Regions from separate parts of the Gracilibacillus saliphilus genome, predicted to be linked through region 4. Evidence: riboswitches for the same ligand, from Rfam matches in the RefSeq annotation. Region 4 holds a riboswitch; each other region holds the start of a gene.

Region 1 (5,610 bases), on a different contig from region 4:
TATCTCGTCAAACAATACTTTCTCACCATACGTTTTGACTAGATCCTCTACTTTAATCGTGCGCATTGTATCTATCCTTTCTAGTTAAGAAAAACTAAGCAAAACCTCCACGTTCCTTTACGTTCACCTGATTCCTAGTCGATATAAACTGCGAAGTAATGTGGTAATTAGATGTGCGGTCACCTAAGAGATAATTTTGAAATATATCGTGATGATACCTACCACTCCGGCTGCCCACTTCCCTTTCCGTGGGGTTTGCCCTTCAGCTAACTTTTTCGAGCAAAAACCGCTCGAAAAAGTTAGCTGAAGGGCAAACCATTCCCACAGGAGTGAAAGTGGGCGGCCTTCGTTAAGATATGCTCCACAACGCTTATCCGAAATCAGCTAGTCGATTTCTCCACCATATGTAGCGTAGGGTACGACTATGCTAAAGAGGCATTCACACCCAATTAGTACTGTAATAAAACAGAAAATTTTAGTTCCATGAGTTCATTTCTTTCTATAATTAGAGAACAAAAATAGCGTAGGCAGAATACGGAGACTCCTGTGGGACAGCGAGAGCTGAAGATCCACTTGGTGAAGTGCCTTTCTTCACCAAGTTAGCTGAAGCCGAGCCCACGGAAAGCGCAGTATTCTGCCGGAGCGGTTTGCATGCACTCTCTAAGTCAAGAATGATGGTAGTGAGCAATTCCTTGTCCTCGTGACTGCGCAGTTTATGTTTTTTTGTACAGCAAATTGATTCTGTTTCTTTGTCCGAATTTCTACAAAATCGGTGAAATCAATCTTGAAATAGACTCTTTAAAACGAATCCATAAGGAACGTTGTTGATAGAGAGAATATGTAAGATTGGTTACGTGCTCCATATCTTTTTCAAATTCATCAACTAGCATTTCTGCCATCGTTTCATTATATAAAAAAGCATTTACTTCGAAGTTAAGACGAAAACTTCGCACATCAATATTTGCCGTTCCAATCGATGCTATTTTGCTATCGACTACTATCATTTTAGCATGCAGGAAACCTTTTTGATAAATATAAACGGTTGCTCCGGCTTTTAACATTTCCCCGATATAGGAATAGGTTGCCCAGTAAACAAAGGGGTGATCCGGTTTGTTCGGGATCATTATCCGAACGTCCACACCTGACAGACAGGCAATCTTCAAAGCATCCAACAGGCTTTCATCTGGGATAAAATAAGGCGTTTGTATAAAAATATAATCTTTTGCTGACATAATCATTTTTATATAACCATGTTTTATCTGTTCCCATTCGGAGTCCGGACCACTTGAAACAATTTGCATGCCGACATTACCAGCAGGGACAGGTATATAATAACGTTCATTATATTCAATATCATGACGGGATGCCTGATTCCAGTCCAGAATAAACCGTGTTTGCAAATGCTTCACCGCGCTACCGGTAATGCGCAAATGCGTATCGCGCCAATATCCAAATCGCTTATCTTTCCCTAGATATTCATCACCAATATTAAAACCACCTATATAGCCGACTTTGCCATCAATAATAACCAGTTTACGGTGGTTACGGTGATTGATCTTTAAATTAACTTTCGGAATCAATGGTGGGAAAAATCCTTCAACCTCTGCCCCCGCATGCCGCATTTTTCGAATTAACTTTCTGCTTAACATCCGGGAACCTAAATCGTCATATAAAAAACGGACTTCGACTCCTTCTTTTGCTTTTTTTATCAACGCATCTGCTAAGCGTGAACCGAGATGATCAGATCTAACTATGTAATACAGTAAATGAATATGATCGGTCGCATTTTCGATATCTTCCAATAAAGAATTAAACTTTCGATTGCCATCGGTAAATATGTTAACTTCGTTATCCTGTGAAAAGATGGCATCATTATTACGTAAATGCAAGTAAAATAAATCTTTATATTGATACATCCTAGGATCATTAATAAAGAAATCTCCATTTTCAATGTCTCGCAATTGATGCTGTACAGCAGTTTTGACACCTAGCTTGCTTTTTGTATCCCATGTAAAAATCGTTTTATTACTTAATTTCCGACCAAAAATAAGATATAAAATAAAACCAAAAATTGGGATGAACGTCAAGACCATAATCCATGCCCATGTAGCAGTAGCATTTTTGCGCTCTAAAAAGATAATGGTTAAAGATAAAAGAATATTAAAAATTAAGATAAAACTAACGACCAGTTGTGTAATCTCCACATGAAGCCCTCCCTTCCCTTGACACCTTACACACTATAAATATAGCACAATTATGACCAAGCTAATAGCAATCGCTATCAGCTTAGTCGATCGTAATCGAATCATTGTCTTTTTTCGTTTTAGGACCTCTAATTTCTAACACTCCATTTTGGAAACTTGCTTTGGCTGTCCTTTTATCAACTGCATACGGCAATGTAATAGTGCGTTCGTTACGATGCTGTCTTCTTTCCTTATGATAATAATGATATGATTCATCATACTGTTCGGTTTCCTCATGATGATCTATCATTACTGTAATTTGATTACCTACTATACGCAGTTGTATTTGATCTTTTTGAAGCCCCGGCAAATCGACACTAACGATCCACTCTTGCTCTGTTTCAGCAACATCCACAGGAATTTGTTTCGGTACTTTTGCTTGTTCAAAAAAACTATCGATTGTTTCCATCACATTGCGTGTCGGTTTTTCGTAAAGAAACGCATCTAATTTCTTAATGAAGTCTTCTCCCCACTCTGGTATTCCACCTTTTTGTGCCATTTTGCTCACTCCTTTCTAATAAAATTCCCACTTTATTTTATGCATCAAAGTGACAAATGATCCTGTCGTTAATTTTTATTAATATTCTGATTTTTTATTGACGGTTTCCAATATATAACTTATAATAAGTACAATCGAATTGTATAAGTAATAACTCTTATCTAGAGCGGCAGAGGGAATAGGCCCTATGAAGCCCGGCAACCGTCAGTTTGAACATCAAATTGAAAAGGTGCTAAATCCTACAGGTTTAACCTGAAAGATAAGAGGAGGACAACTAGTATTTTCAACCTCTTCTTACCTTTTGTTAAGAAGAGGTTTTTTATTTTATAAGGAGGGTACATAATGACAAATTCGTTCCAATTTCCAGGTAGTGAAACCAATCTATTACACGGAGGACAACAAGTAGACCCTGCAACAAATGCTCGTGCTGTTCCAATCTATCAAACTACGTCTTACGTATTTAACGATACGGAACATGCACAGAATTTATTTGCTTTAGCAGAAATGGGCAATATTTATTCTCGGATTATGAATCCAACAGTTGATGCGTTCGAACAACGTATTGCCCTGTTAGAAGATGGCGTAGCAGCAGTCGGTACAGCATCTGGTGCATCTGCTATTACGTTAGCTATTTTAAACCTTGCAAATGCAGGGGATGAAATTATTGCAGATAGTAATTTATACGGTGGTACTTTTAATTTGTTTAACAAAACATTGCCTAAATACGGTATTGACGTGAAATTTGTAGACGGAACAGATCCAGAAAATTTCCGAAATGCGATTACACCTAAAACAAAAGCAATTTTTGGTGAAGTAATTACAAACCCTAGTTTGAATATATTTGATATTGAATCTGTTGCTGAAATCGCGCATGAACAAGGTGTACCATTAATTATTGATAATACTTTCGCAACGCCATATGTATGTAAGCCCATTAGTTGGGGGGCTGATATCGTAGTACACTCCGCAACTAAATGGATTGGCGGCCATGGAACATCGATCGGTGGTATTGTCGTAGATAGCGGCAGATTCAATTGGAATAATGAACGATTCCCTGGCTTCACTGAACCTGATGAAACATATCACGGTATACGTTTTGGAATTGATATTGGACCACCTGCATTTGCCATTAAATTGCGGGTACAATTATTACGAGATATCGGTCCATCTTTAAGTCCACAAAATGCATTTTATTTCTTACAAGGACTAGAGACGTTACATTTACGTATTGAGCGTCATAGTGAGAACACGAAGGCTGTTGCAAATTACTTAGAAAACCATCCGCAAGTTGAATGGGTATCTTATCCTGGTCTTGAAAATCATCCGTCTCACCAATTAGCAAAAAAATATTTGTGTAACCATTTCGGCTCTATTATCGTCTTTGGTATAAAGGGTGGTAGAGAAGCAGGTCGTCAAGTGATAGATAATATTAATCTATGGTCTCATGTGGCCAATGTTGGTGACGCTAAATCATTAATAATTCATCCTGCATCTACTACACACCAGCAGTTAAATGATGAAGAATTAGAGTCTTCCGGTGTTAAAGAAGAATTAATTCGTTTATCTGTCGGAATTGAAACGGCAGATGATATCATTGCAGACCTGGATCAGGCAATTGCAAAAGCAACAAATAGTGAACCGACGATCGAGCCAAATACAGAGAAAGCCATTGCATGGGCTCTTTCATCTCCATTAGCTCGAGAGAATGGCGATATCCGTCCGAAAACAATTGCGGTAGCAGGTGATAGCGAAGATTCAGAGGCACTAACTAAATTGAATAAATTAGGTTATCAAATTGTTTCTGCAAATACTGCAGAGGGTGAAATCGATATTTTATTTGTCACCGATAGTAAGGAAGCAGCAACTGCATATACTGATCAAGCAAAAATTGTCTGGTTTGCCAAAGAGCAAACAGATAAGGAAACGAAAACTAAGGCGGAAGCAAACGGACAAATTATCGTTGAAGATAAATGTCCGTTCCAAGAAGCAGATCGCTTACGCCGAGGAGAATAACTTTCTCCCTGAACATCGTTATTTATCTCCCCAAGATAAATATAAATACATAAGACCGCAGACCTTTTATATGGCTTGCGGTCTTATTCTATTTACAGCACATTTTCCTATTTACCATAAAATCTTTAGTGTGATACAATACATACCATTATATAAAACAAGCATTTTCAGCCCATGAACTGCATATCCTGTAACACATAACCAAAGATTAATTGTCGAGCTCTGCTCTAATTATTTGATTCGAAATAGATACATACTGCGAACCAGTGATCATTTATCTAGGTGCCTAACATTTACGAAGCGGACATTAAGTACGTTATTTGACTGAAAATCACCTATTTTTCAATGTTACCGGACATTGAATCCCTTATTTGGTTCATTTCGGCTTCCATTAGTTCTATTTTCGATGAATAACGGAATAGATGTCCGCGACTACTCTAAAAACGGCACTATTGTCACAAATAGTGGAACAAAGTCCGCGCTCTGCCCAAAATTCACTTGGAAGTCCACTTTATTTCGCGGTTTGTGTTATATTTAGATTTTCTGTTAACAAATATAAAAGACGGGTATAATCAAGAAAGAGACTTTTTATTGTAGGTGTTAATAATGAGCAAAAAGGTGTTCATTTTTCTTATGATGTTTATTTTCGTTGCTGGAATCGCTATCTTTCTATTGCTTTTCCAAACGAATAATAATAAACCAAATGAATCTATTTCACAACCTAGTGAAGAAACAGCAGAAGAGACGACAGAACAAGAAACAAGTGAAGAGGAAGAAGAAGAAGAATCACTTAGCCAAAACGTACGCAACGCAGTAAGAGAGGCACTTAGCTTTTTTCAAAAAGATACACATATT
Region 2 (5,610 bases), on a different contig from region 4:
CAGTTGCCCCTATAAGGCCGATTGTCGCAATTGTTAAGCCTAATATAATCGATGGGCGTGCTTCTCGAATAAGAACGTGCCAAATGATATGACGTGCCTTGATTCCCATTGCTTCATAAGCTTCAATTACACCTCGGTCAACTTCTAGTAAGCTCGACTCCATTAGACGAGCTATATAAGGTGCAGTAAACACTACTAATGGTACAATTACACCTTGCACACCAATCGTTGTACCAGCTACTAACTCCGTAAAAGGTAAAATAAAAAATAATAGAATAATAAATGGAATCGATCGTAGTATATTAATGATAACATTTAGGGTTTGATATAAAACTAGATTCTCTAATGCTTTACCAGGTCCAGTTAACGTTAACAAGACACCTAATGGTAAACCAATAATAATCGAAAGTGTTAAGGAGACACTCACCATGATCATCGTATCAATAAAGGCTTCCCAAATTTCAACTCCCCAATTATTGATAAAATCTGTAATGCTAGTTAACATGGTATGCCCCTCCTTTTGTGTAAGGCTCTACGATTACGCCATTTTTCTCTAAATAATCGATCGCTTTTTGCGCCTCATTTTCAGTTCCATCTAGGTGGACAATTAAACGTCCGAATGGGCGTTCTTTTAAATCTGTAATATTTCCTCCTAGTATAGACGGAAATACATCATATTTTTTTGTAACTGTAGCCAGAGCTGGATCGCCAGCAGCATCACCTATAAACGAAAGTGAAACTAATTTGCCATTATTTTTCAACTTCTTCAACAAATCACCTGGAATATCATCATTAAATAGAGAATGAATAAACCGTTTAGCTGTGTCTGTTTCTGGTTTCGAAAAGACATCAATTACAGACCCTTGCTCAATTACTTCGCCTTGCTCCATCACAGCTACTTCATGGCAAATTTTCTGCACCACATTCATTTCATGTGTGATTAACAAAATCGTAATGCCTAATTCTTTATTAATCTTGCTTAATAATTCTAAAATGGCTTCGGTCGTATCTGGATCAAGTGCACTTGTAGCTTCATCACATAATAATACTTTCGGTTCATGGGCTAATGCACGTGCAATCGCCACACGTTGCTTCTGTCCCCCAGATAGTTGCGCAGGATAAGCCTTTAACTTATCCTGCAAACCTACTATTTGAATATACTTTTCTACACGTTTATCAATCTCCGATTTTGGTACGCCCGTTAGCTTCAATGGCAATGCAATATTCTCATAAACTGTACCTGTTTTTAAAAGATTAAAGGATTGAAAAATCATCCCCATCTGTTGTCTTACTTCATTTAATTGAGTACCACTTAACTTGGTTAAATCTTGACCTTCAAATAAAACTTGGCCAGAAGTTGGCTTTTCTAACAAATTAGCCATTCTTACCAACGTACTTTTACCAGCTCCACTATATCCAATTACACCGAAAATAGATCCTTCCTTCACTTTTAGTGATACGTTATGAAGGGCCTTTACTTCTCTTTTTTTGTCTTGAAAAACTTTCGTTAGGTTGCTAAATTCAATCATGTTGTATCGGCCCCTTTCTTACCAAGAAGGAATAATTGACCCGGCGAAATTCTCTTCTATATATTGTTTAACATCTTCTGATCGATAAATATCAATCAACTGCTGAATCTGTTCATCTTCTACATTCTCTTCTCTTGTTGCTACAATGTTTACCCATGGTGAGTCTTTTGGTTCCATATGAAGAGAATCTTCTGCCGGAACGCGACCACTTTCTAGTGCATAGTTCGTATTAATCGCCGCAACTTGCACCTCACCTAACTGTCTAGGAATTTGAGATGCTTCAAGTAGTACAAATTCTAAATTTAATGGATTATCTTGCACATCTTTAACTGTTACAGTCATGTCTGCATCTTCTGGTAATGCAATTAAACCAGCATCTTCAAGTAACATTAATGAACGAGGCTCACCTGAAGAATGATTTGGTAACCCTACCTTATCACCTTCTTGTAATTCTTCCAAACTAGCATATTGTTCAGAGTAAATCCCCATTGGGAAATTTACTGTATCTGCTACTTTAACTAAATCTAAATCACCTTCATTACGAGCAGTGTTCATAAATGGTTCCGTTTGAAAAATATTCACATCCAATTCGCCTTCGTCTAAAGCTGTGTTAGGCATCACATAATCGTTAAATACATGCACTTCAATCTCTAATCCTTCATCTGCAGCCAGTTCTTTTACCTGATTTACAATATCTTCATGTGGTCCTGCCGTTACACCGACATCTAATGTGCCACCATCATCAGCATTTTCTCCTCCACAAGCTGCTAAAACAAGAATGATTGCTACACTAATAAATCCTACAAGCTTCTTCATGTTGTTATCCCCCTAATATAAAATTCCATAAAAAAATCCCTATCTTCCTTTGAGATAGAGAATCCTATTTTCATAGTTTTTCTCTTATCTCCCAAACAGTTCAACTGTTTGCTGGATTTAGCACCTTTCTATTGAAATATAGATGGTTGCCGGGTTTCATCGGGCCAGTCCCTCCGCCACTCGTGATAAGAATCATTCAATTTTCATTCTAAGAGTATAGCTAACTAAAGTATAGAAGTCAACCCATTTTCAGAAAATTCTATTTAGATTGACACTTATTCGTTCCAATGGCATACTTCTTACCATATCACAATCATCGAGGTGAAGACATGGACACATTACATATCAAAGGCGCACCTAATTACTATCAATGCCGAAATGGTATATTACATGATCTATTTGATTTGTTACAAGAGCACAAGTTTAACCAGCTACTTGTGATTCATGGTGATCAATCATGGACGAAAGTAAAAACATATTTTGCAGATCCTTCATTACCTTGCCAATTTATTGCTTATAACGGAGAGTGTTCACACCATGAAGTAGAGCGAATTGAAAAGTTAACTAAATCAGAAACAACAGCTGTGATCGGTATCGGTGGCGGAAAAATATTAGATATTGCCAAAGCATGTGGAGGCCGTTTAACCTTACCAACTATTTTAATACCTACGTTAGCATCGAATTGCGCACCATGGACACCACTATCAGTCTTCTATGATCAGAATGGCAACTTTCAAGAATACATTATCTTCAACAGTAGCACTTATATGTTACTAGTAGATCCTAACGTGATTTTGGACTCACCAAGAGCCTATCTCCGTGCTGGAATTGGGGATACAATCGCGAAATGGTATGAAGCAGATGTCTTAACACGCGAGTTACCCGAAAAGCCTGTTTCATTAGACATCGCTTTATATGCAGCTAAGCTTTGTCGTGATGTACTGATCGATGAGGGCGAAGAGGCACTAGCAGCAATTGATCAACAATCGTACAATCATTCCTTTTTACGTTCGATAGAAACGATCATAATGGCAGGTGGAATGGTTGGCGGATTTGGTGACCATTATGGTAGAGTGTCTGGGGCTCATTCGATTCATAACGGTCTAACACACCTTGCTGAAACACATGCTATCTTACATGGCGACAAAGTTGCTTACGGCGTTCTCGTTCAATTAGCAATCGAAAAAAGACTTGATGAAGTCGAAAAATTACTACCTTTCTATCATCGTCTACAACTACCAACCAGTCTACACGATATCGGTGTAGCAGAAATTACAGAGGAAAAAGTAGACTTACTAAGTAAAGGTGCTACGAAGCCGAAAGAATCGATCCATTTTATGAATGTTTCAGATCCTAATGTAGTACGAGAAGCTGTATTTCAATTGGAAGAATTCATTCGAAATAACGAAAGGAACCTAAACGGAGTGTGATGAAATGTTAGAGTTCGAACCATCCCATGCATTAAAAAGATTACCAGAACAATTCTTTGCAAAGTTAGTAAAAACAACACAAGCACTAATAAAAGAAGGGCATGATGTGATTAACCTTGGCCAAGGTAACCCTGATTTACCAACACCTGATTTTATTGTTGAGGCACTACAAGAGGCTAGTACAAATCCTAAGTTTCATAAATACTCCCCATTTCAAGGGTACCCTTTTTTAAAAGAAGCAGTAGCTGACTTTTACCAAAGAGAGTATCAAGTAGATATTGATCCGAATAAAGAGGTTGCGATCATGTTCGGCTCTAAAACCGGACTTGTGGAAATTAGCCAGTGTCTATTAAATCCAAAAGAAAAGGTATTAGTACCTGACCCTGGCTATCCGGATTATATGTCAGGTATTGCCCTAACTGATGCGATTCCGATCCATATGCCGTTAAAAGAAGAGAATCAATTCTTACCTGATTATCAACAGATTTCAGATGAAGACTTAGCAAATGCAAAGTTAATGTTCTTAAATTATCCGAACAATCCAACAGCTGCTACTGCAACGAAGAATTTCTTTGACGATACGATCGAGGTGGCTCAACAAAATCAGATTTGTGTCGTCCATGATTTTGCATATGGAGCAATTGGATTTGAAGGGGACAAACCACAAAGCTTCTTACAATCAGAAGGGGCAAAAGAGGTAGGCATCGAGATGTATACCTTATCGAAAACATTTAATATGGCCGGATGGCGGGTAGCCTTTGCTGTTGGAAATCCGTCAGTTATTGAAGCAATTGAATTGATACAGGACCACTATTATGTCAGTATTTTCGGTGCTATTCAATCCGCTGCGAAAACCGCACTAGACGAAGGCAAAAGTGCCATAGCGGAATTAAACAATACCTATCAGCAAAGAAGAGATGTCTTCTTACAACAAGCAGAGAAAATCGGTTGGCATGGAGGTACAGCAAACGGATCATTCTTTGTATGGATGCCAACTCCAAAAGGATATACATCAGAATCCTTTGCAAATCTTCTATTAGAAAAGGCGCACGTCGTCGTTGCCCCTGGAAATGGCTTTGGAGCTTCAGGTGAAGGATATGTCCGCATTGGGTTATTAGATGAACCTGACCGTTTACGTGAAGCGTGTGATCGGATTGGGAAGTTATCATTATTTTAAATCTATAAGGGCAATTCATCCTGAAAAAGCGAAACTTATCATAGCATTAGTTCACCCGGATCACTGTGCACTTGAGTCGATGACCACTCTTCCTTTGATATATGATTCCCTTTCTTGGATATATGCCTTTATCCAAGGAAGAGAATCACTTATTTGATAAGTGCCTCTTTCCCTTCCAATTTTATTTCTCCACTTTTGGTTTCCCAAACCGTCTCATCAGCATGTTCAACATATATCATATATTCCCTTCCTCAACGGACGCCTCCAAACGCAAGAAGTTTAAGGGCGATGAAATCCCATCAACGATATATGTAACCTACCAGCTAAAAAAACGCATGATATATTGGCGTGCAGAAGGGAAAGAAGGAATGGTAAAGATAAAACAAGGAATACTGAATAAACGTTGCTATAGGTTTATTTAACAGAGCAAAAACATAGTGTTAGAGAGTTCGAAAAGTAAAGGTTATATCAACAAAGGGCATTATTTGACGTAAACAGTTAGTGAAATGGCGTCTTGTGCTAGTTACAAAGTGACATTGGGTTGATAATATAATAACTGTCCTATCAACAAGGAAGACACAATCAAAACTTGTGAATGAATAGATAGCTAAGGGAAAGGGAGGGACTTAAAAAATGGTGGCTTATACTCGTATTAAAT
Region 3 (5,610 bases), on a different contig from region 4:
GACACATTTAAGTGTGATAACTGCAACTACCAAGTTCATCTGACGGAACAAGGATATTTTCATTCTGATGGTGCCCTTTATTTTGCTACACCTTTTGAGTGGAAACAGTGGCAACAACAGCACCTTGACCAATTATCTCTGACAACAGATACTCTTTCTGAAATCCAGGAGCGGGTCGAATTCTATCAATCTATTGAACAAAAACCTCTCAAAAAAGTAATGAAGGGAACGATCCGATTAGATCACGAACAAATCCATATCTACTCGGCTGATGGCAGTTCAAAGTCCCTCTCTTTTGAAGATATGGAAGGGATAAACATTCTTTTCCACCATAAACTAGATTTCTTTGTCAACGACACACTTTTCCGCATCACTTTCACCAATCCAAGAGCATCTGCTTATATGTGGATACAATTGATTCAACACTTAAAAGCAAGACTCGCTATAAAGGAGCAACCCTCATGACAGAAACTTGGAATTTTATAATGGATTTTATTTTTTATCGATAATTTTAGCTACAGCCACCGTACTGAAGACGCGAATGCCATTGCTCAGCAAGGTGACTATTCCTACTTCGATGATTGCTGTTTTTCTCGGGCGGGTGAGAAAAAGCAACTAAATTCACTTTTGACTGGTTTAATTCCCCTTATAACGAAAACAATAGAACAGACTTTGGAGACATTTTCGAGAAACAACTTAAGTTGATTTCACGCGATCCAAGCATTTAATACATCGGAACATTAGTAACTTAGTTATCGGAAATACTAACCACTGTGTTAGGTTTTGTCCGATTACTCTTCGTGATAAAATAAAGAAAATTATAAAACAGAGGGTGTGTATCATGACCAAACATAAAATCTATACAATGAGCTTCGCAAGTGTCTATCCCCATTATGTTAAGAAGGCAGAGAAAAAAGGACGTACGAAAGCAGAAGTCGATGAAATCATCCGTTGGTTGACAGGATATAGCCAGGAAGAGTTAGAAGAACTACTGGAAAAACAGACAGACTTTGAGACCTTTTTCGCGGAAGCTCCCCAATTGAACCCTTCGCGGGCTATGATAAAAGGTGTGGTCTGTGGTGTCCGAGTAGAAGATATCGAAGAACCAACGATGCAGGAAATTCGCTATTTGGATAAGCTGATCGATGAATTAGCAAAAGGAAAAGCAATGGAGAAAATTTTGCGAAAATCTTAATGCTAAGTAGATATGTAATTACTTTGGTAGAAATGATGAAATAACTGTACAGTATGACCACCGAAGGTTTTAACCGCCTCTGATCATTAGCAAAACTTATCAGGGTGACACAGCTAATTTCATCGCAAACAGATTATTCGCTTCTCTTCTCTCATTCCTTTATAATATTGTAAACGCTTAATAACAGGAGGTTATAGTTCATGCAATATCGTCAGTTAGGAAAAACCGGTCTGAAAGTAAGCGAAATTAGTTTAGGCAGCTGGCTTACATATGGTGGGTATGTCGAGGAAAAGAATGCTGAGGCTTCTATTGATAAAGCCTACGACCTCGGGATTAACTTTTTTGATACAGCCAATGTCTACATGCGTGGGGAAGCAGAGAAAATTGTAGGAAAAGCTTTAAGAAAATATCCACGCAGTTCCTATGTCCTTGCCACAAAAGTATTTGGCAAAATGGGCGATGGCCCCAATGATCAAGGTCTTTCCCGCAAGCATATTATGGAGCAATGTGATGCCAGCTTGCAGCGGTTAGGACTTGATTATGTCGATGTTTATTATTGTCACCGCTACCACGCAGATACACCATTAGAAGAAACGTTACGCGCATTGGATGATCTTGTTCGCCAAGGAAAAGTATTATACATCGGCGTCAGTGAATGGACTGCTGAACAAATGACAGAAGCTGTTCATCTTGCAGACCAAAAATTGCTAGATCGCATTGTTGTCAATCAGCCAAATTATAGTATGCTTCATCGCTATATCGAGAAAGAAGTCATCCCTGTAAGCGATAAACACGGCATCGGCCAGGTTGTCTTCTCACCTCTTGCCCAAGGTGTATTAACAGGGAAATATAAAAGAGGAGAAGCAATTCCTGAAGATAGTCGCGCCGCTCAAAAAAACTTAGATTTATCTCGTGTATTAACCGAGAAGAATTTAGAACGAATGGAAGCATTAAAAGTAATCGCAGCAAACGAAAACTTGTCATTAGCACAATTAGCGATTGCCTGGATCTTGCGTCAAGACAACGTATCTAGTGCGCTTATCGGTGCAAGTAAACCAGAACAAATTGAAGAAAACGCTAAAGCTTCTGGTGTTAAACTCTCCCAAGAGACCATTGCTAAGGTCGAGGATATATTAAATCAGTAAAAGTACCTATACCAAGTAATTCCTAGTTACTTGGTATTATTTTTTACAATTTTTACAATAAATTCATTGACTTTTACATTAATAATGTATACTATGTTATTAAACGGACAATAAATGGAATTCTTATCCAGAGAGGTGGAGGGGCAGGCCCTAAGAAACCTCGGCAACAGGTTAAAAAGATAACACTGTGCCAAATCCTGCGGGACAGCATAAACTGAACCCGAAAGATAAGAAGGAATGATTACACATTGCTTACCTTCTTATCAAATGATAAGAAGGTTTTTTAATGAGGAGGAAGCAACACATGCTGACTTATGAAAATTTTTATGACAGCCCGTTGAACAATGAGACTCCCGACCAACAAGATCCTACCAAAGGAGCTCTAAAGATCCTTGAATGGGCTTATCAATCGTATGGCAACTCTTTAGTCTATGCCTGTAGTTTTGGAGCAGAAAGTATGGTATTAATTGACATGATTGCAACTGTCCAACCAGATGCTAGATTAGTATTTTTAGATACTGGCTTGCATTTCCAAGAAACATATGACCTGATTGATGAGGTTAAAGAACGTTATCCGTCATTAGATATCGTTATGCAGAAGCCTTCCCTCACTGTTGATGAACAACGAGAACAATATGGATCAGCGTTGTGGAGCAGGAACCCTGATCAATGTTGTTACATTAGAAAAGTTAAACCATTGGAAGACGCACTTAGTGGAGCAACTGCCTGGATTTCAGGATTAAGAAGGTCACAATCTCCAACAAGAGCCAATACCAACTTTATTAACAAGGATGACCGTTTTCAGTCCATTAAAATTTGTCCATTAATTCATTGGTCCTGGGATGATGTGTGGGAATATATTGAGCAACATCAATTACCTTATAACAAGCTGCATGACCAAAATTACCCTAGCATCGGTTGTATACCATGTACTACACAAGTTACAGATGCGGATGGTGAACGATCAGGACGATGGGCCAACTTTCAAAAAACTGAATGTGGACTACATGCTACTCCACAATCAACGAAGTGATTATTTTTTATAGCCAAACTCAAGTAAATCTATCGGATTAATTAAAAGAGGTGAAAATGTTGACATTACAAGTAGTAAACAGTCCGTTTGATGAAAAACAGACGGAAATATTGAATCAAATTTTGCCAACACTGACAGACGCACAAAAAAATTGGCTAGCTGGATATTTGGCCGCTTCTCAGTCTCAATCATCACAAAGTGTTACACCGGTTGAACAGCCAGCTCCTACACAGGTTAAAACCCGAACCGTCACCATTTTATACGGATCGGAAACGGGTAACAGTCAAGAACTAGCAGAGCAATTATCCAAACAGCTAAAGGATATCCAAAGAGACGTAACAGTTTCTGCCATGGATGACTTTAAACCGAAGAAACTAAAAGAAGCAGAAGATTTACTTATTATTACAGCAACTCACGGCGAAGGAGATCCACCTGACAACGCGATTCAATTCCATGAATTTTTACACAGCCGCAAAGCTCCTAAGCTTGAAAATGTTAATTTCTCCGTTTTGTCACTTGGTGATGAGTCCTATGAGCATTTCTGTCAGACTGGTAAAGATTTTGATAAACGGCTAGAAGAATTGGGCGCAACTAGAATTCATCCACGTGTTGACTGTGATGTCGATTACGAAGAACTTGCTGACGAATGGATATCAGAAGTAATCGGCATTCTAAAAAAAGATGCCGGAAACAACACAGAAACCGTCGATACTCATCCAGCCCCTGCAGAACAGCCGATTTATTCGAAGAGCAATCCTTATTCTGCTGAAGTATTAGATAACATCGTTCTTAGTGGTAAGGGGTCAAATAAAGAAACAAGGCACATTGAAATTTCGTTGGAAGGCTCTAACCTCAGCTATGAACCGGGAGATTGTTTAGCCATTTATCCAAAGAATGACCCTGCTCTGGTTCAAGCAATTATTGAAGAGCTTAAATGGAATGCTGAACAAACTATACCCATTAATAAACAAGGGGAAATTCGCTCCGTTCAGGAAGCTCTAACCTCCATTTTTGAGATTACGAGACTTACGAAAGGCTTATTAGAGAAAGCTAGCACTTATTTTCATCATGAAAAACTTCAAGAATTAGTAACAGATCCTGAGAAGGTAAAAGCTTATATCGATGGTCGTGATTTATTAGATTTAATTATTGACTATCCACCAAAACAACTGGATCCAACATCGATTATGCATTTTTTAAGAAAAATACCAGCAAGGCAATACTCAATTGCTAGTAGTTATCAAGCAAACCCTGATGAAGTGCATTTAACTTTGGCAACTGTAAGATATCATACACATGGTCGTGATCGATGCGGCGTATGTACAGGGGAAATCGCTGACAGAATTAAACCAGGTGATCAACTCAATGTCTATGTTCACAAAAACCCAAATTTCAAATTTCCAATGGATGAAGAAACTCCTGTGATTATGATTGGACCAGGTACTGGTGTAGCACCATTTAGAGGCTATATCGAGGAACGAGAAGAGCTTGAACTGAAAGGAAAAACATGGCTTTTCTTTGGTGATCAGCATTTCCGTACGGACTTCTTGTATCAAGTAGATTGGCAAAATTGGTTAAAACAGGGTTACCTAACCAAAATCGATGTTGCCTTCTCTAGAGATAGTGAGCAAAAGATATATGTACAGCAGCGCATGCAAGAAAGAGCAAAAGAATTATTCGAATGGATCGAAACAGGAGCACATCTATATGTGTGCGGGGATGAAAAACGAATGGCAAAGGATGTACACGAAACCTTAATCTCGATTATTAGCGAGCAAGGAAAACTTAGCGAAGAAGCTGCAAAAGAGTATATCAATAAATTAAAACAGGAAAAGAGATACCAACGTGATGTGTATTAAGGGGGAACAAAAATGGTAAACGATCCTAGTAAACTAGACCCGATGGAAAAGCTTAAAGAAGATAGTCGTTTTTTAAGAGGAACGATTGTAGAAGGGCTACAAGACCCGATTACCGCTTCGATTTCGGAAGATGATACCAAACTGTTGAAGTTTCATGGAAGCTACCAACAGGATGACCGCGACATTAGAGATGAACGACGAAAACAAAAACTAGAGCCTGCTTATCAATTTATGCTTCGTGTTGCAATTCCAGGTGGTGTGGCAACTCCTAAGCAATGGCTTGCAACAGATGATTTAGCACAAAGATATGGTGATCAAACAATTAAACTGACGACCCGCCAAGCTTTTCAATTACACGGAATATTAAAATGGAACTTA
Region 4 (5,610 bases):
AGAACAATCGCAGCAACTGTTCCGATAACAAATCCAACAAGTACGCGATAAGTCGTAATCCAAACATGTCCCCATAGCGATCCATCCTGTGCCATACTTATAATTTTTTCCACTATGGTACTCGGTGCTGGAAGTTGATTAGAAGGGACAACACCAACACGACATAAAATCTCCCATATGATAATGAAAAGGACAGGAATGATGCTTCCCATAAACACGGTTTTTACCAGTGAATCTTTTTTCTTCTTAATGGATGCTTTTTTCCCTCTCACTTCTGATGGTGCTGGTTTAACATAGCCAGCCGTTACGTTATTTTGTTGCTCAGCCATTTTTTGCCCCTCCTAAATTCCTAAAACTTCTCTAAAACGCTCACTAATGGAAATCTTACTTTATTCGATTACCACTTCTGCATATTCTGGATTGATTAGTTCATTCGTTAATGCTTCGACATCATCGTCTTCTTCCAAGTCTCCAGCATTTTTCAACACATTACCAGCTGCTTGGATAGATTCAATATGTTCATCTCCAGGTATGGGATTAGACAAATCAGTTCTTTCTACTAACTGAATTTTCGCAACATCTATACTAATATCAGCTTCTTCCGCCAATAATTCTGCTGCTTCTTCTGGATTTTCTAATACCCACTCACGTGCTCTTTCATATAGTTCAATTACTTCTTCAACATATTCTGGATAGTTCTCTGCAAACTCTTCACGAACATTTAAGAAACCGTACGTATTTAGATTAATATCTCTATAAAAAAGTTCTGCTCCTGATTCTAATTCATGTTTTGCCATATGCGGGTCAAGGCCTGCCCAAGCATCAACATCTCCGTTAGATAATGCATTTCCACCATCAGCATGCTGTAAATTCACAAGTTCAATATCATCGATAGACATACCCACCGAGTCAAGTGCTCTAACTAAGAAAATATATGGATCTGTTCCAAGCGTTGCTGCTACCTTTTTCCCTTGTAAATCTTCAATTTTTTCAATACCTAAATCTTCATTAGTAACTAATGCTGTCCACTCAGGCTGGGAATAGATATACACATTTTCCAATGGTACGTCATTTGATTTGGCGATAAGTGCTGCTGCACCTGCTGTTGATCCAAAGTCAACACTGTCACTGTTTAAAAATTCGATTGCCTTGTTACTCCCTTGACTTAGTTCCCACTTTACATCAATATCTTCTTCGCCGAATGCATCTTCTGCCCAGCCAAATTCTTTTAATACAAGACTTGTAGGTGAATAATAAGCATAGTCTAAACGAATTTCAGTTGGTTTTCCTTCGTCCGCTTGGCTGTCTGATGAACAGCCAACTGCCAAAATAATAATAATTCCAAATGCTGCAATTGCAAGAAAACTTCTTAAATCAATTAATGGTACTCTTTTCATGATAGATATCCCCCAGATATTTTTTCTTAAATTTCACATGCATATGTTGAAATCGTTCCTCTTAAACGTTGTGCCTCTTTATATGTGCAACGGTTATGAACAACTTGCAAGCCACCTTCGAGCGCTACTTCTTCTGCCTTTGGAGAGACAACCCCTTCTTGAAGCCAGAATACTTTGGGATTTACTTCTATTGCTTCTTTAGCAATCTCTACTGCTGCTTCTGGACTACGGAATACTTGTACAATGTCGATTTCAACCGGTACACTTTTTAAGTCTGGATAAGCTTTCTCACCAAGAATTTCTGTTTCTCTCGGGTTGACCGGAATGATTTTGTAACCTAGTCTTTGCATTTTTCTTGCCAGACGGTAACTTGGTCTTGCTTCTTTTCCACTGAGACCTACAATAGCTAATGTTTTTTGGCGCGTTACTTCTTCACCATTTTCAATGTATCGTTCGTATGGAGAATTTAATGCCCATTTAATAATACCTTCATCGTTAACAACAATTTGTTTTTCTTTCTCTTCACCAATTCCTGTTGCCTTTACTAATGCTTGATCTAAATCATTTTTGATATCTCGCACGGATTCAATTCCTACAGATAAACGAACTAACTCTTCCGAAACACCCGTTTTTTCAAGTTCTTCTGTTGTTAGTTGTTGGTGTGTGGTAGAAGCCGGATGAATAATCAGTGATTTAGCATCACCCACGTTTGCAACATGTGACCACAGTGCAACATTGTTGATTAAATCACGTCCTGCATCGCGCCCGCCTTTGATACCAAATACAATAATCGAACCAAATCCATTATTTAAAATTCTTTTTGCTAACTCATGAGACGGGTGACTTTCAAGTCCTGGATATCTAACCCATTCCACTGCTTCATTATTCTCTAAGTATTCTGCAAGCTCTTGTGCGTTTTGGTTATGTCTTTCCACACGAATATGCAATGTCTCTAGTCCTTGTAGCAATTGGAAAGCATTAAATGGACTTAGTGCGGCACCAAAGTCTCTAAGTAATTGCACACGTACTTTTGTTATAAATGCTAGTGTTCCGAAATCTACTGCATAACGGATACCATTATAGCTTGGATCCGGCTCCGTAAATGCTGGATATTTTTCAGAATTCCAGTTAAAACGTCCACCATCAACAATAATGCCGCCGATTGAAGTTCCATGGCCACCAATCCATTTTGTTGCAGAGTGTACGACAATGTCTGCTCCTAACGTGATAGGTTTACAGCCAAATGGTGTTGCGAAAGTATTATCGATAATTAACGGTACACCAGCATCATGTGCGATCTCCGATACTCTTTCAACATCTAATACTTGTAAGCCTGGATTACCGATGATTTCACCGTACACAGCTTTTGTTTTATCCGTAATAGCTTCTTTGAAGTTTTCAGGATCTGTTGGGTCAACGAATTTAACGTTGATGCCATAGCGCGGAAGTGTTACATTGAACAAATTGTACGTTCCGCCGTAAAGGTTAACCCCTGCGACGATTTCATCTCCTGCACTTGCTAAGTTTAATATCGATAAAGTAATAGCTGACATCCCTGAAGCAGTTGCAACAGCCGCAACCCCATCTTCTAGTAGTGCCATTCTTTTTTCAAAAACATCTACCGTTGGATTACCAATTCTCGAATAGATATTCCCCGGCTCATCAAGTGCAAATAATCTTTCTGCATGTTCTGTGTCGTGGAACACGTAAGAAGTAGATTGATAGATCGGCACTGCCCGTGACCCTGTTGTTGGATCAGGTGCTTGCCCTCCATGCAGATGAATTGTTTCCGGATCGTAAGTTGATCGTTTAAAATTAGTCATTATTTATTTCCTCCCCAAGTTAAAATTCAGAAAATTAAAAAAGCCTTCTTCGATAAGAAGAAGGCTTTAACTGACAGAACAGTAGTCTTCCCCTTATCTTTCAGGATAAATATCCTGCAGGAATTAGCACCTTTTAAGCCGTTACTTAATGGTTGCTGGGCGTCATCGGGCCAGTCCCTCCGCCTCTCTGGATAAGAGTGATGTTATTTAGTTGAGCATTAAAGAAAAACTTGGCTTATCACCAAGTAGTGGCGAAAGCCTTAGTTTTACTTATAACTTTGTACATTCAAAATTCTCACTGCGTCGAACTACCACTCGGCTAAAATTTTATACTTTTTTAACGTAAAAAAATCTCCCTATACTAAAGATAGAGAGACTGAATAAATATATTCGCTCTCTTATCTCTCTAAGCATATACGCTTAGTGGAATTGGCACCTGTATTAAGGACGATTCACTTAATGGTTGCCGAGGCTTCACAGGGCCGATCCCTCCACCTCTCTCGATAAGAAGTATAGAATTCCGAGTTGTTTACTCGCTTTTCACTTTCGTTATTTAATACTTTAGCATGGCGCCAAAATGATGTCAATATGTTTTCTGAAAATTATATCAAATAAAAATGTGACTGTGACTGTTGTTTACTAACAACTTCTTCATTATTACTGGCAACTTTGGGTCGTTTACTATCAACTTTTTGATTTTACTGGCAACTTTGGGGCATTTACTGGCAACTTTTCGATTTTACTGGCAACTTCGGGGTATTTACTGGCAACCTTTCGATCTTACTGGCAACTTCTCCTTCTGCAAAAAAAAAGCGACGGTGAGTTACTACCGTCGCTTTTGGTTCTTTAGTTTAAGTCAGATGGCTTCTTTTCCATTACTTTATCGATTAAACCATAGTCTTTAGCTTTTTCAGCTGACATAAAGTTGTCACGATCTGTGTCTTTTTCAACTACTTCAATAGGTTGACCAGTACGGTCTGCTAGAATTTGGTTTAGCTTTTTACGCATTTCGATAATACGGTTTGCATGGATCTGAATGTCAGACGCTTGACCTTGTGTACCGCCTAGTGGTTGGTGAATCATTACTTCACTATTTGGTAATGCATATCGTTTACCAGGCTCACCAGCAGCTAAAAGGAATGCACCCATTGATGCTGCCATACCAATACAGATTGTTGATACATGCGGTTGGATGAACTGCATCGTATCATAAATAGCCATACCAGCTGTAATCGAACCACCAGGTGAGTTGATGTATAAGGAAATATCTTTATCTGGATCTTCAGCTGTTAAAAATAGCATTTGAGCTACAACACTGTTTGCCACATTATCATCAATGCCACTACCTAACATAATAATTCGGTCTTTTAAAAGGCGTGAATAAATGTCATATGCACGTTCGCCTCGGTTTGTTTGTTCAATAACTGTAGGGATTAAGTTCATGAAAAATTCCTCCTTTTAACACTTGCTTTTTTCATTCATGAAATCTAACTATTTTTATCTTAACGGAATGGTCAAAAAAGGTCAAACGATTTGATTTTCTAACTTCATCCTACCCTTAACTGTAACGATTTAAACCTCCAGAATCAAATAATCAAAGTTTGATATATCTATTGAAATTATACGAGTGATTCGCTATAATTATTCTTGTCGCCTTTTATCATGGGGTGAATCTTGTACTGATAGTAGTCTCACTTTATGCGCCCGTAGCTCAGGGGATAGAGCAATGGTTTCCGGTACCATGTGTCGGGGGTTCGAATCCCTCCGGGCGCGTTCTCTATAAAACTAGTCATACCAATGATTTTGAGCGTTTTTTCTTCTTGGTATTTTCACTTGGAAAACAAAGAATTCTAACATTTTTCTAACATAGCTTTTAAAAATACTATTTTATGCTATAATAAAAACACAAGTATAAGGTTAGACACCGCCATTTTATGTGGCGTTTTTTTCTTTTGTGTGGTATAATATAGGTACGTGAAAGGAACGTTCCCCGTCAGCGTTATCACGTGTGCAAATGAGAATGTCTCGAGGATTCGATTTTGCAACAAAGACGGGAGAGTACATAAAACGGCCGTCTTCGGCTAGAGGAAACCACTTGATTACATTGAAGTCCTTAGTTCCACTTTGGATATCAGTAGATGTGATGGGGTGGTTTTTTCTTTTTAGGGGCAGTTTTCCACGCTGCCCCTTTAACTACATAAATTATATTGTATTTACGACTTACTTAAGAAAATAATTGTTCAAATGTGTTCGGTCCTGCTATTCCATCTACACCAAGACCGTTATCACGTTGAAATGCTCTTACTGCACTTTCTGTATTCTTGCCAAAGATACCATCTACACCTAACGTGTCATATCGCTTGCATGTGAGAATAGATTGTAAGATCCAC

Evidence for each region. Region 4 has a riboswitch for S-adenosylmethionine ahead of GHT08_RS01525 (PLP-dependent aspartate aminotransferase family protein). Riboswitches for the same ligand answer to the same signal wherever they lie in the genome.
Region 1: it holds a riboswitch for S-adenosylmethionine, as region 4 does, so the genes downstream of both, GHT08_RS05395 (PLP-dependent aspartate aminotransferase family protein) here and GHT08_RS01525 (PLP-dependent aspartate aminotransferase family protein) in region 4, are expected to answer to the same signal.
Region 2: it holds a riboswitch for S-adenosylmethionine, as region 4 does, so the genes downstream of both, GHT08_RS10735 (MetQ/NlpA family ABC transporter substrate-binding protein) here and GHT08_RS01525 (PLP-dependent aspartate aminotransferase family protein) in region 4, are expected to answer to the same signal.
Region 3: it holds a riboswitch for S-adenosylmethionine, as region 4 does, so the genes downstream of both, GHT08_RS04500 (phosphoadenylyl-sulfate reductase) here and GHT08_RS01525 (PLP-dependent aspartate aminotransferase family protein) in region 4, are expected to answer to the same signal.

The regions. Positions count from the first base shown of each region.
Region 1 is NZ_WJEB01000002.1:258,268-263,877, reverse strand. Features, by position in the region: gene GHT08_RS05410 (ABC-F family ATP-binding cassette domain-containing protein) at 1-66, opposite strand, end outside; gene cls (cardiolipin synthase) at 762-2,204, opposite strand; gene GHT08_RS05400 (Hsp20/alpha crystallin family protein) at 2,287-2,742, opposite strand; SAM riboswitch class I at 2,897-3,008, shown strand; gene GHT08_RS05395 (PLP-dependent aspartate aminotransferase family protein) at 3,085-4,755, shown strand; gene GHT08_RS05390 (SGNH/GDSL hydrolase family protein) at 5,362-5,610, shown strand, end outside.
Region 2 is NZ_WJEB01000011.1:57,258-62,867, forward strand. Features, by position in the region: gene GHT08_RS10725 (methionine ABC transporter permease) at 1-505, opposite strand, end outside; gene GHT08_RS10730 (methionine ABC transporter ATP-binding protein) at 495-1,529, opposite strand; gene GHT08_RS10735 (MetQ/NlpA family ABC transporter substrate-binding protein) at 1,548-2,345, opposite strand; SAM riboswitch class I at 2,427-2,537, opposite strand; gene GHT08_RS10740 (iron-containing alcohol dehydrogenase family protein) at 2,675-3,775, shown strand; gene GHT08_RS10745 (pyridoxal phosphate-dependent aminotransferase) at 3,780-4,952, shown strand; gene GHT08_RS10750 (AraC family transcriptional regulator) at 5,586-5,610, shown strand, end outside.
Region 3 is NZ_WJEB01000002.1:48,240-53,849, reverse strand. Features, by position in the region: gene GHT08_RS04520 (lysophospholipid acyltransferase family protein) at 1-465, shown strand, start outside; partial or broken gene GHT08_RS04515 (YvbH-like oligomerization domain-containing protein) at 618-728, shown strand; gene GHT08_RS04510 (DUF2200 domain-containing protein) at 842-1,195, shown strand; gene GHT08_RS04505 (aldo/keto reductase family protein) at 1,396-2,340, shown strand; SAM riboswitch class I at 2,461-2,574, shown strand; gene GHT08_RS04500 (phosphoadenylyl-sulfate reductase) at 2,645-3,373, shown strand; gene GHT08_RS04495 (assimilatory sulfite reductase (NADPH) flavoprotein subunit) at 3,433-5,232, shown strand; gene cysI (assimilatory sulfite reductase (NADPH) hemoprotein subunit) at 5,245-5,610, shown strand, end outside.
Region 4 is NZ_WJEB01000001.1:321,681-327,290, reverse strand. Features, by position in the region: gene GHT08_RS01535 (ABC transporter permease) at 1-329, opposite strand, end outside; gene GHT08_RS01530 (aliphatic sulfonate ABC transporter substrate-binding protein) at 390-1,397, opposite strand; gene GHT08_RS01525 (PLP-dependent aspartate aminotransferase family protein) at 1,424-3,220, opposite strand; SAM riboswitch class I at 3,311-3,418, opposite strand; SAM riboswitch class I at 3,616-3,730, opposite strand; gene clpP (ATP-dependent Clp endopeptidase proteolytic subunit ClpP) at 4,067-4,663, opposite strand; tRNA gene GHT08_RS01515 (tRNA-Arg) at 4,921-4,993, shown strand; gene GHT08_RS01510 (peptidoglycan recognition protein family protein) at 5,445-5,610, opposite strand, start outside.